One region of the Cellulosilyticum sp. I15G10I2 genome, then DNA from elsewhere that is predicted to be linked to it. Evidence: riboswitches for the same ligand, from Rfam matches in the RefSeq annotation. Region 1 holds a riboswitch; each other region holds the start of a gene.
The links. A riboswitch is a leader RNA that binds a small molecule or an ion and turns the genes downstream of it on or off. The one in region 1 is predicted to bind S-adenosylmethionine.
Positions count from the first base shown of each region.

Region 1 (3,286 bases):
TACAATATATTCTATTTTGACAGGCGCAGCTTGGGCTGGGGTTGCACCAGGACTTTTTGCGATTCAGCTTGATTTAGCACCAGATGGAGATAAAACAGCTTATTTAGGAGTTAATGCTGCTATTATGGGAGTTTGTGGTTTTTTGAGCGCACTAGCCGGGGGCTATATTTTGCATCTTATACTAGACAGAGGCAATCAAATTTGGGGTTATCGTGTATATGGTCAACAAATTCTTTCTTGGGGTTCAGGGGTCTTAATTTTAGTGCTTGTTGCTTATATAAAATGGCGGTTCAAAAAGTTTTTATAGCAAAAGAACAATTAAAGTTTTAATATAATACTATAGAAAGTATAAAGACATTTAAGATTTATAAAAGATTAAAGAAGAATAGGTCAGAATGAGGAGGGAAAAATATGGGTAATGGTGCGGCATTTTTTGATATCGATGGCACAATCTATAGAGAAGGACTGATTACAGAGGTCTTTAAAAAAATGATCAAGTACGATTTAATAGATAATAGTAAATGGCATAGTGAAGTACGTCCAGCTTTTATCAATTGGGATAGAAGGCTGGGGGACTACGATACTTATTTACTTAAAATGGTAGATGTTTACTCAGAAGCTGTAAAAGGCATAAGTCCTTTTCATATGGCTTATGTAGCAAAAAGAGTTATTGAGCAAAAGGGTGATCGTGTATATACTTTTTCAAGAGAAAGAATCAAGTGGCATAAAGAAGAGGGACATAAGCTGATTGCTATCTCAGGCTCTCCTATTGAACTTGTTAGTGAAGTAGCAAATAAGTATGGGATGGATGATTATAGAGGTACCATTTATGAAGTTGATAAAAATGGGAAGTACAGCGGAGAAATAATTCCAATGTGGGACTCTAAGAGCAAGAAAAATGCTATCTTAGAGATAGTTAGCCGTAATAAACTTGATTTACAAGCGTGTTATGCCTATGGGGATACGTCGGGAGATTTTACAATGTTAAAGATGGTAGGTTACCCTTTTGCTATTAATCCAACAAAGGAGCTTATAACGCGGATTAGTGAAGATGCGGAACTTAGAAAAAAAATTAAAATAATTGTAGAGAGAAAAGATGTAACTTACAGGTTAAACATTGAAGGTTTAGATTGTTTCAACTAAATATAAGTATTTAAATATTGGAAACTGTCAAAATTAACCTTAGTAAAAGTATAAAAAAACTAGGAATAAGTATTGACATTCAAAAAAAATACAAGTATACTGAGTATCAATAAGATGCTTAAGTGTCAATTAGATACTTTGGTATCAAACAAGAAACTAAATAATGAAATCTTATCAAGAGAGATGGAGGGACTTGGCCCGAAGATATCTCAGCAACCTCATTTAATGTAAGGTGCTAATTCCAGCAGAACTTAAATTCTGAAAGATAAGTGGCATTGTGACAATACGTCTTAAGCCTCTTTTTGTCTTTTAGAAGACAAAAAGAGGCTTAAAAAATGATAAGCTATGAGAAGTACATCGGGATTTTTTAAGAAGGGGTTGATAAAAGTGAGCAAGCGGCTAGAAGGTCCTATTATTGAAATGAAAGCTTTAGGTAAAACCTTTTCTTCTTCAAACGGAGAGGTTATAGCTTTAAAAAATATAAATTTGCAGATTAATAAGGGCGATATTTTTGGTATCATTGGTATGAGTGGTGCTGGTAAAAGTACTTTAGTAAGGTGTATTAACTATTTAGAAAAGCCAACAGAAGGAGAAATATGGTTTGGTGATAAGGAGCTTGGAAGTCTTGATCAAAAAAGCTTAAGACAAGTAAGACAGTCGATGGGTATGATTTTTCAACAGTTTAATTTATGGATGCAGCGCACAGTTCTGAGTAATATTTGTTTTCCGCTTGAAATTGCAGGTGTAAGTAAATCAGAAGCTAGTCTTCGGGCAGAAGAATTATTAAAGCTCGTTGGACTTGAAAATAAAGCAGAGGCCTATCCGTCACAACTATCAGGAGGACAAAAACAGCGTGTTGCAATAGCTCGTGCATTGGCGACAAATCCTAAAGTGCTTTTATGTGATGAAGCAACCTCAGCGCTGGATCCGACTACTACAGAATCAATACTTGCCTTATTAAAAGATATTAATCAAAGATTAGGTATTACCATTATTATTATTACTCATGAAATGAGTGTCGTTGAGAAAATATGCTCTCATGTTGCAATTATTGATAAAAGCCAAATTGCAGAAGCTGGGCGGGTACATGATATCTTTACACATCCTAAAACTTTAGCAGCACAAAAACTTGTATATCCTAATGATAACCGTATTAACCATTTAATAGGCAAAAGGTGCTGTCGTATTATATTTGATGGTAGTTCATCTTATGACCCTGCTGTAGCACGTATGATTCTAGAATGCAAAGTGCTGGTTAATATACTTTATGCAGATATGAAGAATATCGATGGCCGGGCATTTGGTGAGCTAATTATTCAGCTGCCAGAAGACGAGACATCTGCAGATAAAGTTATTAGCTATCTCAGTTCGAAAAGCTTACAGGTAGAGGAGGTAAGTGGATATGTGGAATAGTACGATTATACAAATGCTAGCAAAAGGCGTATTTGAAACCTTATATATGACTTTACTATCTACTTTATTAGCCTATATAATTGGTCTGCCCCTAGGAGTTATACTTGTGACAACTGAAAAGGGAGGCATACTTCCAAATATTGGACTCAATAAAATACTTAATATTATTGTTAACTTAGCAAGATCTATACCTTTTCTTATTTTACTTATTGCAGTGCTGCCAATAACACGTTTTATTACAGGAACGACTATTGGCTCAACAGCAACAGTAGTACCGCTTGTTATAGCTGCGGCACCTTTTATTGCAAGGCTTGTAGAATCATCTATTAAAGAAATTGATAAAGGTATTATTGAAGCTGCACTATCCATGGGGGCAAGTCCGTTCCAAATTATTTACAAGGTTATGGTCCCAGAAGCAACCCCTTCACTTATTGTAGGAGCAGCTATCGCCACTACAACCATACTTGGGTATTCAGCCATGGCAGGCATAGTCGGTGGAGGCGGACTTGGCACTATAGCGATTAACTATGGGTACTACAGATATGAAAAGGGCATTATGATTGTTACCGTTATACTGCTTATTATCATTGTCCAGATTTTACAAGAAATAGGCATGAAGATTGCTAGCAAGAAAGATAAAAGAAAATAAAAATAATAACTATATGGAGGCAATAACTATGAAAAAAATAATAGCAGGATTAATCGTTTCAACACTTACTCTTTCACTTTT
Region 1 is NZ_FMMP01000006.1:130,109-133,394, forward strand. Features, by position in the region: gene BN3326_RS00680 (MFS transporter) at 1-307, shown strand, start outside; gene BN3326_RS00685 (HAD-IB family hydrolase) at 412-1,143, shown strand; SAM riboswitch class I at 1,312-1,415, shown strand; gene BN3326_RS00690 (methionine ABC transporter ATP-binding protein) at 1,564-2,556, shown strand; gene BN3326_RS00695 (methionine ABC transporter permease) at 2,546-3,205, shown strand; gene BN3326_RS00700 (MetQ/NlpA family ABC transporter substrate-binding protein) at 3,234-3,286, shown strand, end outside.

Region 2 (3,286 bases), on a different contig from region 1:
CCAGCTTGCACTTGATGCTGCTATAGAAACAATGGAACAAGGTGAGGTTCAGAACGATGGGAATGTAGTTATAGAGAGTTCAAAAAATACACTTAAGGAAATAGAGGACATTAATGAAATAATTAAAAACTCACTGGAAAATCTATCGTTAAGTTCAGAGAGTTTGGTTGAATTTGCCGGTAAGGATATTAAAAATATTTTATCTATGTATACACCGAAGAAATAAAATAGGAGCAGTTTTTTGAAATAAATGATGCTAGATTACACGTTGCATCAAACTTTGTTTCAAGGAACTGCTATTATTTGCGTACTTTTGTGAATTAAGAGCTTGATAGCGACGTATTTTGACATAAATTATGGAAATAAGATGAAACAGTTGTAATTCTCGTGCAGATGATTTAGTATAGTAAAGATACTGTATGGGAGGCTTGAGCGTGTTACATTATATTTTTACAATTGTAAATCAAATATTTATTATGTTTTTACTTATGTTAGTTGGATATATTTTAAGTAAAAAAAATATATTAACTGAAGAAGGCACTAAGCAGATTTCTACATTACTTATGATGATTGTAACACCGGCGGTTATTATTGCTTCTTATCAAAGAGAATTTGAATATAAATTGGCAAAGATGCTTCTTATTTCATTTGCACTAGGATTAATTGCATATGCTGTACCTATTATTATAGGGAGTGTGTTATTTAAAACGGATAAAACTATAGATTTTCAAGATAAGCGTATGTGCCTTGTTTTTTCAAATAATGGATTTATGGCTATTCCTCTATTGCAAGCGCTGCTTGGCAGTATAGGAGTGTTTTTAGGTTCGGCACATATTGTACTTGGGAATGTATTTCTCTGGACCTATGGCGCAAAAACCATGGGCAGAGAAAAATATCAAATCAACTTAAAAACAGCTCTGATTAACCCAGGAACTCTTGCGATGCTTGGTGGACTCTTAGTATTTATTTCGCCTGTAAAACTACCGAATACTTTGTATCAAGTATTTAATTATATTGGGGCAATTAATATGCCACTTGCTATGATGGTTCTGGGAGCCTTTTTAGCAAAAACAGACTTTATCAGTTGCTTTACAGATAAATCTATTTATACTATAAGTATTTATAAATTAGTACTAGTACCAGCTGTTCTTATGGGAGTTCTTCACAGCATTTCAGCAGATCAGATAGTGACGGCAACACTACTTATAGGAGCAGCAGCGCCTACCGGAATTGTTGCGCCTATGTTTGCGCAGCGTTTTAATACAAAATATCTTTATAGTACAAAAGTTGTTACAGTAACAACGCTGCTGTGCATCATGACTATGCCAGTTTTTCTAACAATCATAGAATTTTTTTGGAAGTAGTAAAAAATAAAAAATAAAAAAGTATTGACACAGTAATATTATAGGAATACAATGGTATAAATTAAATATGCTTATCGAGAGAGGTGGAGGGACTGGCCCGAGGATACCCAGCAACCGTCATTACATTTGTGACAAGGTGCTAATTCCAGCAGGATAATCCTGAGAGATAAGGTTGAGTAAGTAACCGCCCTCTTCTCAGGAAGAGGGCGGTTTGATATTTTATAGCCCCTTATTGAAGCATATTAAAAATTTAATGTTGTTTCTCAGAATAATTTCACATTAAATAACATCATGAATAAGTTAACTTTAAAATGTGAAATCTATAGGATCAAAATAAAAAATATAAATTCAATAGTATAAGGAGGAATACAATATGGCAAATTGGAGTTTTGACACATTACAAATTCACGGAGGGCAAGAAGTAGATCCTGTTACAAAATCAAGAGCTGTGCCTATTTATCAAACAACATCTTATGTGTTTAATGATACAGAACACGCAGCCAACTTATTTGGACTTAAAGAACTTGGGAATATTTATACACGTATTATGAATCCTACAACAGATGTTCTTGAAAAAAGAATCGCACTGCTTGAAGGCGGAAAGGCAGCACTTGCTGTGGCATCTGGTTCAGCAGCTATTACTTATTCTATTCTAAATGTAGCGGGAGCTGGGGATGAAATTGTATCTGCAAGTACTTTATATGGAGGAACCTATAATTTATTTGCAAACACACTTCCTAATTATGGCATAGTAACAAAATTTGTAGATCCTGATAAAGCAGAAAATTTTGAAGCTGCCATTAATGAAAAAACAAGGGCTATTTTTATAGAAACCTTAGGAAATCCTGGTATTAATATTGTAGATATTGAAGCTGTAGCAGACGTAGCCCATAAACACGGTATTCCGCTTATAATAGACAATACTTTTGGAACGCCATATCTTATTAGACCTATTGAATTTGGAGCAGATATCGTAGTTCATTCAGCCACTAAATACATAGGTGGACACGGAACGACTATGGGTGGTGTGATTGTAGATGCAGGTAATTTTGACTGGGCAAAGAGTGGCAGATTTAAAGGTTTTACTACACCTGATCCAAGCTATAATGGTTTGGTTTATGCAGACGCATTTGGACCGCTTGCCTTCATTTTTAAAGCGAGAGTACAACTTCTAAGAGATACGGGAGCAGCGCTTAGTCCATTTAATGCGTTCTTGCTTTTACAAGGACTTGAAACATTATCTTTAAGAGTAGAAAGACACGTAGAGAATGCTGAGAAAATAGCAGCATACCTTGAAAATCATCCCAAAGTAGCTTGGGTAAAATATCCAGCACTTAAGAGCAATAAATACTATGAACTTGCGCAAAAGTACTTCCCAAAAGGAACAGGGGCAATCTTTACATTTGGACTTAAAGATGGTGATAAAGCTGTTGCGTTTATAGATAAACTTGAAATTTTCTCGCTCCTTGCCAATGTAGCGGATGCTAAATCACTTGTTATTCATCCAGCAAGTACAACGCATGCACAGTTAAATGAAGAACAACTCATTGCAGCTGGTGTATCAAAAGAACTTATTCGTTTATCAGTTGGTATTGAAGATGTGAATGATCTTATAGCAGATATTGAAAAAGCATTAAGTGAAATATAATAGTATTTTAACTTACTAGAAAACTAGAGGCTGGTTTCTAATCTTATTTATAAGGTATAGAGCCAGCCTTTTATTTGAAAACGACTACAAAGTGATTGGATAAAAGGGAGAAAAAAAGTTGCGCTATTTAATGAAGCGGTAGACAATTTAGTAAAATAGTTTTAAAATAATAATGATAATTTATTTTAAAACACTGCATCTTTTAAAAAGAGTGGTAGTTTAGGGAGGCTTTTTATGAAACAATTAAACAGTACAAAGAAAATGGTGCTTATTG
Region 2 is NZ_FMMP01000011.1:149,979-153,264, forward strand. Features, by position in the region: gene BN3326_RS12740 (hypothetical protein) at 1-226, shown strand, start outside; gene BN3326_RS12745 (AEC family transporter) at 435-1,364, shown strand; SAM riboswitch class I at 1,433-1,537, shown strand; gene BN3326_RS12750 (O-acetylhomoserine aminocarboxypropyltransferase/cysteine synthase family protein) at 1,738-3,012, shown strand; gene BN3326_RS12755 (ECF transporter S component) at 3,247-3,286, shown strand, end outside.
Region 2: linked by a shared signal. The riboswitch ahead of BN3326_RS12750 (O-acetylhomoserine aminocarboxypropyltransferase/cysteine synthase family protein) and the one ahead of BN3326_RS00690 (methionine ABC transporter ATP-binding protein) in region 1 are both predicted to bind S-adenosylmethionine.

Region 3 (3,286 bases), on a different contig from region 1:
TCTGGCAAATGTTAATACGGTAGGTTATAAAAAGGAAACAACTAATTTCAAGAGTTTACTCTATCAAACAATGGCCGCGCCTAATGTAGACAATGTGCAGCAGCCTACAACTATGCAAGTTGGACATGGGGTAAGAGCCCTGCCGAATTCCCGTAATTACAGTATGGGCATACTTCAAGAAACAGGAAATAATACGGATATGGCTATAGAGGGCAAAGGCTTTTTTACTGTACAAAAAGGTGATCAGATGACTTATACAAGAGACGGAAGTTTCCGCATTTCCCTTACAGAAGATGGGGCTTATGCACTGGTTACGTCTGATGGGAATACTGTTTTATCTGTAGAAGATGAACCTATTCTTATAGGAACGGAAATACCTGTAGATAAGGTAGTAATAGGTAAAGATGGCTCTATTTATTACATAGATGAAGAAACAAATATGCGTATGGAAATAGCACAGCTTAAAATCGTACAATTTGCCAATGTAGAGGGCTTAGAGGCTATTGGATCAAACTTATTTATACAGACAGCAGCATCCGGTGAACCTCTTATAGAAGGCGAAGAAGATGGGCTTATTAGAAGCAGTATCAGAACAGGTTATCTAGAAGGGTCTAATGTACAAGTAGCAGAGGAAATGGTAAAGCTAATTGTAGCGCAAAGGGCTTATGAACTTAACTCAACATCAATCAAAACGGTAGATACGATGCTTCAGCAAGCTAATGATCTTAAGCGTAGCTAAGGAGGGAAATAAGTGGAAATCAATTCATTGCAATTTAACCCTATCCTAGGGCAGCAAATAACGAGCAAAATAGAGCAAGAGCAAACCAAAGACTTTGATGCTATTTTTGAGCAAGCAGCAAGGGAACAAGATGATAAAGCCTTGAAAGATGCATGTGTGAAGTTAGAGAGCTATATGCTTTCACAGCTTTTTAAACAAATGAAAAAGTCTATGGTATCAGAAGATGGGCTAATACCAAAGGGGGACTATGAAAAAACCTTCGAGGATTATATCATTAATAATCAGTCAGAAGATATGGCAAAAGCTGGTGGTATTGGCTTGGCGGATATGATGTATAAGCAGATGACTAATGTCTATGCAAAGCAGATAAAAACAGATAATCAAAATAGTATAAATATTGACCAAGAAGTATAAAAAACGATCTATATTGACAATGTTATATTTGAGTGGTAGACTATATTATGAACTATAACTGAATAAATTCTTATCCAGAGAGGTGGAGGGACTGGGCCCTATGAAACCCGGCAACCTAGCATAAGCTAAGGTGCCAATTCCCACGCATATTTTATGCGTAAGATGAGGATGAATGATCGCATACTATTAACCTCATTTTAATGAGGTTTTTTTATTTGCTTTCTGTTAATCCTAACAGTAAGAATAGCTTATTGCAAATGCTGCTACAACGTAGTTGTGGAGCCAATGAGCCAAATCGTAAAATTAAAAGGAGGAGTAAAAAATGGCAAAAAGATTATTTACATCGGAATCAGTAACAGAGGGGCATCCAGATAAAATGGCAGATCAAATATCAGATGCGGTATTAGATGCAATTTATGCACAAGATCCACAGGCTAGAGTAGCTTGTGAAACAGCACTTACAACAGGCCTTGTACTTGTTATGGGAGAAATATCAACAAGTTGCTATGTTGATATCAATAAAACAGTAAGAGATACTATTAATGAAATAGGTTATAATAATCCAGACTTTGGCTTTGACGGACACGCATGCGGCGTTATTGTTGCATTAGACGAACAATCCGCAGATATTGCAATGGGGGTTGATAAGGCCTTAGAAGCAAAACGTGGTGAAATGTCAGATAGTGCTATTGAGGCGATAGGTGCTGGAGATCAAGGGATGATGTTTGGTTTTGCTTGTGATGAAACACCAGAACTTATGCCAATGCCGATATCTCTTGCACATAGACTTTCTAAAAAGTTATCAGAAGTACGTAAAAATGAAACACTTAGCTATTTAAGACCAGATGGCAAAACACAAGTAACCGTAGAATATGAAAATGATAAACCCGTAAGAATAGATGCAGTTGTTGTATCCACACAGCATGCAGCAGAAGTGACACAAGAACAAATTCATGCTGATATTATGGAACATGTTATTAAACCGATTATACCAGCTGAACTATTAGATGCAGATACAAAGTATTTTATTAATCCAACGGGACGTTTTGTAATTGGTGGACCAGTAGGGGACTCAGGACTTACAGGCCGTAAAATTATCGTAGATACTTATGGCGGCTATGCAAGCCACGGCGGAGGTGCTTTCTCAGGGAAAGATCCAACAAAAGTAGACCGCTCAGCAGCTTATGCAGCTAGATATGTAGCAAAAAATATAGTGGCAGCAGGCCTTGCTAAAAAATGTGAGATAGAACTTGCTTATGCAATAGGTGTTGCAAAACCAGTTTCTGTACTTATTAATACCCATGGAACAGGTAGTGTAAGTGATGAAGCCTTAGTTGAAATTGTGAATAAGCACTTTGATCTAAGACCAGCGGGGATTATTAAAATGTTAGATCTAAGACAGCCTATTTATAAACAAACAGCTGCATATGGTCATTTTGGACGTATTGATATAGATCTTCCATGGGAAAGAACAGATAAAGTTGATGTATTAAAAGCTGAAATAAAATAATTTATATAAACGATATGAAGCAGGGCCAGCTATTTTTTAATAGTTGGCCCTGCTTCATATCAGTAAACATGTGGTTTGAAGTTAAAGCGGCAGGCTCGTAATCAGAATGTAATATAAACTTAATAGGGAGATTTTCCTTGAAATTTCCAAATTTGTTTACTATAATTAACTAGAACGAGTAATTAAAGTGAAGATGGAGGTTTGTTATGAAGAAAAAATTAATAGCAGTAATTATGACATTGTTGATGTTACTTGGAACTGTGGGATGTAGCACAGAGGGGCTTAATCTATATGAAGAAATGAAAAAAACATCTGCATGGGAGTATGCAGAAAGTAAAGGAAACGTACTAGTAACTGCTGAGGTTCAGGGGCAAAAGTTTGAACTAGGGGCAGACTTTAGTGGATATGCTAATACAAAAGAAACACAAGCTTACGTAGAAATGCAAATTAATACGATTAAATTCAGCAATATGAGCCTAGATGTTAAAATGTCACCAGTTAAAATGTATGTTGATAATCAAACACTTTATATCAGCAAAACATATTTTACAGAGTTAATGCAAGTTTCTGGGGCTCCGATATCTGAGGCGTTAAACAGTATTGAGGCAGAGTTTATTGGGATT
Region 3 is NZ_FMMP01000009.1:103,475-106,760, reverse strand. Features, by position in the region: gene BN3326_RS09140 (flagellar hook-basal body protein) at 1-739, shown strand, start outside; gene BN3326_RS09135 (rod-binding protein) at 752-1,153, shown strand; SAM riboswitch class I at 1,221-1,322, shown strand; gene metK (methionine adenosyltransferase) at 1,476-2,663, shown strand; gene BN3326_RS09125 (hypothetical protein) at 2,870-3,286, shown strand, end outside.
Region 3: linked by a shared signal. The riboswitch ahead of metK (methionine adenosyltransferase) and the one ahead of BN3326_RS00690 (methionine ABC transporter ATP-binding protein) in region 1 are both predicted to bind S-adenosylmethionine.